Regions from separate parts of the Streptomyces sp. RK62 genome, predicted to be linked through region 2. Evidence: predicted binding sites of a transcription regulator. Region 2 holds the regulator's gene; the other holds the start of a gene.
The links. The regulator HspR, encoded in region 2, represses chaperone genes until heat shock. The targets are predictions, from matches to a motif close to TTGAGNNNNNNNNNCTCAA.
Positions count from the first base shown of each region.

Region 1 (3,412 bases), on a different contig from region 2:
GTCAGCGAGACCTCACCGGTCATCGCCACGTCCGTACGCACCAGCCGTCCGCTGAGCAGCGACGCGAGCGCCGTCGTCATCGTGATGCCCGCGCTCGGCCCGTCCTTCGGGACCGCGCCCGCTGGGAAGTGGATGTGCACGCCCCGGTCCTTCAGATCGGCGACGGGCAGCTCCAGCTCGGCGCCGTGGCTGCGCAGGAAGCTCAGCGCGATCTGGGCGCTCTCCTTCATCACGTCACCCAGCTGGCCGGTCAGCGTCAGGCCCGCCGCGCCCGTCTCCGGGTCGGCCAGCGACGCCTCGACGAACAGCACGTCGCCGCCCGCGCCGGTCACCGCGAGACCGGTGGCCACGCCCGGCACGGCCGTACGGCGCTCGGCCGGGTCCTGGGCGGACTCGGGCACGTGGTGCGGCCGGCCGATCAGGCCGCGCAGCTCGCCCTCGGTGACGCTGAACGGCAGCTTCCGCTCGCCCAGTTCGTGCTGGGCCGCCACCTTGCGCAGCAGCCGCGCGATGGACCGCTCCAGGGTGCGCACGCCCGCCTCACGGGTGTACTCGCCGGCGAGCTTGCGCAGCGCGCCCTCGTCGATGGTGACCTCGTCCGTGTTCAGTCCCGCCCGTTCCAGCTGGCGCGGGAGCAGGTGGTCGCGGGCGATGACGACCTTCTCGTCCTCGGTGTAGCCGTCGAGCCGGACCAGTTCCATACGGTCGAGCAGCGCCTCCGGGATGGCCTCCAGCACGTTGGCCGTGGCCAGGAAGACGACGTCGCTCAGGTCCAGCTCGACCTCCAGGTAGTGGTCCCGGAAGGTGTGGTTCTGTGCCGGGTCGAGCACTTCGAGGAGCGCGGCCGCGGGGTCCCCGCGGAAGTCGGAGCCGACCTTGTCGATCTCGTCGAGCAGGACCACCGGGTTCATCGACCCGGCCTCCTTGATCGCCCGCACGATCCGGCCGGGCAGGGCACCCACGTAGGTACGGCGGTGGCCGCGGATCTCGGCCTCGTCGCGCACACCGCCGAGGGCGACGCGCACGAACTTGCGGCCCATGGCGTGGGCGACGGACTCACCCAGCGAGGTCTTGCCGACACCGGGCGGTCCGACGAGCGCCAGCACGGCACCGCCGCGCCGCCCGCCGACCACACCGAGGCCGCGCTCACCGCGCCGCTTGCGCACCGCGAGGTACTCGGTGATCCGCTCCTTCACGTCCTCGAGACCGGAGTGCTCGGCGTCCAGCACGCCCTTGGCGCCCTGGATGTCGTAGGCGTCCTCGGTGCGCTCGTTCCACGGCAGCTCCAGGACGGTGTCCAGCCAGGTGCGGATCCAGGAGCCCTCGGGCGACTGGTCGCTCGACCGCTCCAGCTTGTCGACCTCCTTGAGCGCGGCCTCGCGGACCTTCTCCGGCAGGTCGGCGGCCTCCACGCGGGCGCGGTAGTCGTCGGACTCCTCGGCGGGGTCCTTGCCTGCCTCGCCGTTCAGCTCGCGCAACTCCTTGCGGACGGCCTCCAGCTGGCGGCGCAGCAGGAACTCGCGCTGCTGCTTGTCGACGCCCTCCTGGACGTCCTTGGCGATGGTCTCGGCCACGTCCTGCTCGGCGAGGTGGTCACGCAGCTGCTGCGTGGCGAGCTTCAGCCGGGCCACCGGGTCGGCGGTCTCCAGCAGCTCCACCTTCTGCTCGGTGGTCAGGAAGGGCGAGTAACCGGAGTTGTCGGCGAGCTGCGAGACGTCGTCGATGGCCTGCACCCGGTCCACGACCTGCCAGGCGCCGCGCTTGCGCAGCCAGGCGGTGGCGAGCGCCTTGTACTCCTTCACCAGCTCCGCCACCTGTCCGGGCAGCGGATCGGGCACGCTCTGGTCGACGGGCGTGCCCTCGACCCACAGCGCCGCACCCGGCCCGGTGGTGCCGGCGCCGATACGCACCCGGCCCCGGCCGCGGATCAGGGCACCGGGATCACCGTCGGCCAGCCGGCCGACCTGCTCCACGGTGCCGAGCACCCCGGTGCTCGCGTAGGTGCCGTCGATACGCGGCACCAGCAGCACCCGGGGCTTGCCGGGCGTGGACCGCGCGGCGGCCTGGGCGGCCTCCACGGCGGCACGCACATCGGCGTCGTTCAAGTCCAGGGGGACCACCATCCCGGGCAGCACGACCTCGTCGTCGAGCGGCAGCACGGGCAGGGTGAGCGATGTGGACGTCGAAGCCATGATCTCCCCTTAGGCAGTCAAGTTGAGTTACGCCGACTCAATGCACAGGGGATCCCGATTGTTCCCGCCACTCCGGGGCGTTCGCTGACAGCGATCGACAGCGGACCGGGCATGTGGAAACCACGGGGTCGACAGGAGAAGCGGCGAGTCGACGGCCGCTATTCCGGCCGGTCCTGACCGCCGGGGTCCCGGCGCGCGTAGCCGACGGCACGGTGACTGAGCCGGTCCCCGCCGGGAGGCGGTCACGGCGTTCGCCGGCAGCGATCGGGTGCTCACCCTCACCCGCTCCCGCCTGGCAGGATGGCCCGATGTCCACTTCGTACGACACGCCTGTGGTTCTGGACCGTCGCGAAGGCCCCTATGGGGAGGTGGTGCTGCGGCGGCACGGGGAGCTGCTGCAGATCATCGCCAACGGCTGCTTCCTGATGGACACCTCCGACGGCCGCTCGGAGCGGCTGCTGGTGGACGCGGCACTGGACGCGCTGGGCGACCGTTCACGGCCGCACATCCTGATCGGCGGGCTCGGCGTCGGGTTCTCGCTCGCACACGCCGCGGCCGACCCGCGGCCGGGGCGGATCACCGTCGCGGAGCGCGAGCACGCGATCATCGACTGGCATCTCGGCGGGCCGCTGTCCGGCCTCTCCGCGGCGGCGCTCGCCGACCCGCGGACGTCGATCCTGGAGACCGATCTCGTCACCCACGTGTATGAGACATCCGCCACGTACGACGCGCTCTGCCTCGACATCGACAACGGACCCGGATGGACCGTCACCGACGGCAACGAGAGCCTGTACTCACCGGACGGACTGGCCGCCTGCGCAAGGGCGTTGACACCGGGTGGGGTACTGGCCGTATGGTCCGCTCAGCCCTCTCCGGAATTCGAAGAAACCTTGCGCAATGCCGGATTCCAGCAGGTGCGTACCGATGAGATCCCCGTTGCCCGGGGCGTTCCGGACGTCGTGCACCTCGCCGTCCGACCTGGATAGCCCTGGCACGGTGACTCCCCGTACTCTGCTTTCCTGACGCGGATCATTCAAGCGTCAATCGCAAGCATGCGCAGGCACAGCCAGTAAGCGGGATCACCCCACGGATTCCGGAAAGCAACTTTGGGGCGGGCGATGGAGCAGACACACACCTCCCACAACGGCACGGCGGCGACCCCCGGCGCACAGCGCCGGGTCCTGGTGGTCGAGGACGATCCGACCATCGTGGACGCCATC
Region 1 is NZ_JAGPYD010000002.1:146,142-149,553, reverse strand. It holds gene lon (endopeptidase La) at 1-2,192, opposite strand, end outside; gene KBY32_RS04440 (spermidine synthase) at 2,501-3,178, shown strand; gene KBY32_RS04435 (response regulator transcription factor) at 3,311-3,412, shown strand, end outside.
Region 1: lon (endopeptidase La) is a predicted target of HspR. The motif match lies at 2,215-2,233, and genes of this name have one in related genera.

Region 2 (3,412 bases):
CTTCTCCGGGACCGCGAAGAAGACGGACTGCGACAGCGCGATCGACCAGAGCTGGACCGGCGCCCCCATCACCGGCCTGCCCAAGGACAACTTCGGCGTCCGCTGGAGCGTCACCCGCGACTTCGGCTCCGGCGGCCCCTTCACCCTCACCGCCTCCGCCCTCGACGGCATCCGTGTCTACGTCGACGGCACCCGCAAGATCGACCTGTGGAAGAACACCTCCACCACGGTCACCAAGACCCTGAACCTCACCATCCCCTCCGGCACACACACCCTGCGCGTCGACTACGTCAACTGGACCGGCAGCGCCAAGGTGAAGTTCACCTACACCCCCCGCACCACCGCCTCGGTGGACAAGACGAAACCCCTCGCCCCCACCGGCGCGAAAGCCGTCTACGACACCACCACCGGCAAGACGAAACTCACCTGGACCGCCAGCAAGGAGATGGACCTCTCCGGCTACCGCGTCTACCGCCGCCTGAAGGGCGCCTCGTTCGCCGCCACGCCCCTCGCGACGACCACCTCCACCTCGTACACGGACACGACCCTCCCGAAGACGGGCGCGACCTACTACTACGAGGTCCGCGCCAGGGACAAGGCGGGCAACGAGAGCACGGGCTCGACGGACCAGCCGGTGACGACCGTGGACCTGACGGCGCCGGCCGCGCCCACCGGGCTGACCACCTCGTCCGAGGAAAATGGCCTGCTGGTCGCCTGGAAGGCCGTCGACGGCGCCACGTCGTACCGCCTCTACCGGGCCGCGACCGCGGACGGCACGTACACGCGGGTCGCCACCACCTCCAAGGCCTCCTCCGTCGACACGACCGCCGTCGAGGGCACCACGTACCACTACCGGGTCACGTCGCTGGACGCCGCCGGCAACGAGTCGGCGCGCTCCGCCCCCGTCAGCGGCAAACGCCGCGACATGACGCCGCCCTCCCTCGTCACCGGGGTCACGGTCGCGCCGACCGACTACGGCTTCGAGGTGCGCTGGGACGCCAACCCGACGCCCGACCTGCGCAGCTACGTCGTACGCCGCGGCGAGCTGTGGGGCGACGAGGAGGAGCAGGTCTGCTCCCTCTACCCGGGCTACTACGTGTCGGCCGACACGACGTCGTACGCCTACACCACGCTCCCGGACGGCGAGGAGTCCTGCTTCATCGTCGACGCCGTGGACGACGCCGGGAACTCCGCCTTCCAGTGGACCGGCGACGCCCAGATCGTGGTGGCGACGGAACGGGACACCACCCCGTCCGTCGAGACGCCCGAGGGCTCCCCGCTCACGCTGGAGGCCACCGGCGCCGAGGGCGACGAGGGCAACCGGCTCACCTGGTACGGCCTCGGCGAGGACTCCCCCGAGCAGGCGGCCGGCTACCGCGTCTACCGCTGGAACCCCGCCGCCTCGGCCTACGAGCGCATCGCCGAGGCCGACCCGGGCGCCGTGGACTACTTCGACACCGGCGCCGCGCGCGGCACCACGTCCTACTACTGGGTCACCGCCGTCGCCGCCGACGGCACGGAGTCCCTCCCCACGGGCGACTACGCCATCACGGCCCCCGCCCAGTGACCGCGCGAGAACGGACCGAACGGATCCCATGAACCCAGCCAGACGCGCGACGGCGGTGACTGCCAACGCCGTCGTGCTCTCGTACGTCACCGTCACCGAGCCCGTCACCGGGCCTCCCGACGAGTGACGCCGTAGCACACACGAAAAGGGACCCGGAGAAGATCTCCGGGCCCCTCTTCCGTTTTCGTGGCTGTGCGTGGCCGGGCTAGTCCTTCGCGCGTTTCGGGCGCCAGACAACCAGGGCGCTGGTCTGCTGGACCTCCTGGTACGGGACCAGGTCGCGGCGGTACGACGCGTGCACCGCCGCCTCGCGCTGGCGCATCGTCGCCGCCGCGCCGTCCAGGGCCGACTGCAGTTCGGCGACGCGGGTCTGGAGCGCGGCGACCTGGTTCTCCAGTTCGATGATGCGCTTGATGCCGGCCAGGTTGATGCCCTCGTCCTGCGACAACTGCTGCACCTGGCGGAGCAGTTCGATGTCGCGGGCCGAGTAGCGCCGGCCCCGCCCGGGCGTGCGGTCCGGGGAGACCAGGCCGAGGCGGTCGTACTGACGGAGGGTCTGCGGGTGCAGGCCGGACAGCTGGGCCGCCACCGAGATGACGTAGACCGGGGTCTCCTCGGTCAGTTCATACGGGTTGCGCCGACGACCGTCCATCTGTCTCATGCTCCCTTCGCGGCCTGGAACAGCTCCGCCCGCGGGTCCTCGCCCGCGGTCGCCTCGCGATACGCCTCCAGCGCTTCACGAGCCTTCCCCGTCACGTCCTTCGGGACACTCACCTCGACGGTGATCAGCAGGTCCCCGCGGGTGCCGTCCTTGCGGACCGCGCCCTTGCCCCGCGCCCGCATGGTGCGCCCGTTGGGCGTGCCCGGCGGCAGCTTCAGGGTCACGGCGGGTCCGCCCAGGGTCGGGACCCTGACCTCCCCGCCGAGGGCCGCCTCCGCGAACGTCACGGGGACGGTCACCGTCAGGTTGTCGTCCTTGCGCCCGAAGACCGGGTGCGGGTCGACATGGACGGTGACGTACAGGTCACCGGCGGGGCCGCCCCGCTCGCCGGGCGCGCCCTTGCCGCGCAGCCGGATGCGCTGCCCGTCGGACACCCCGGCGGGGATGCGGACCTGCATCGTCCGGGACGACTTGGCCCGGCCGCTGCCCTTGCACTCCGCGCACGGGTGCTCGGCGATCAGACCCCGGCCCTTGCAGTCCGGGCACGGGTCGGTCAGCGAGAAGCCGCCGCCCGAGCCGCGGGCGACCTGGCCGGTGCCGACACAGGTCGGGCACACACGCGGGGTGCCGTTCTTGTCGCCGGTGCCGGCGCACGCCTTGCACGGCGACTGGGAGGACATCCGCAACGGGACCGTCGCACCCTCGATCGCCTCGGTGAAGCTGAGGCTGACCTCGGTGTCGATGTCCTGGCCGCGCCGGGGCTGGGTACGGGTCGTCCCCGGCCCGCCCCGGTTGAACAGGCCGCCGAAGACATCGCCCAGCCCGCCGCCGAAGCCGCCGGCTCCGGCCTGGCCGCCGCCCTGGGCGCCCCCGAAGAGGTCGCTCAGGTCGAAGTTGAACGAGCCGCCCGCGCCGCCCGGGCCCGGGCGGAAGCCGCCGTTGCCGAACAGGGCGCGGGCCTCGTCGTACTCCTTGCGCTTCTTGGGGTCGCCGAGGATGTCGTTGGCCTCGGAGATCTCCTTGAAACGCTCCTCGGCCTTGGCGTTGCCCTTGTTGGCGTCCGGGTGGAACTCGCGGGCGAGCTTCCGGTACGCCTTCTTGATCTCGGCCTCGGTGGCGTCCTTGGGGACGCCGAGGACCTTGTAGTAGTCCTTCTCGATGAAGTCCTTGGTGCTCATCCTCGA
Region 2 is NZ_JAGPYD010000007.1:391,345-394,756, reverse strand. It holds gene KBY32_RS16410 (PA14 domain-containing protein) at 1-1,567, shown strand, start outside; gene KBY32_RS16405 (heat shock protein transcriptional repressor HspR) at 1,773-2,219, opposite strand; gene dnaJ (molecular chaperone DnaJ) at 2,225-3,406, opposite strand.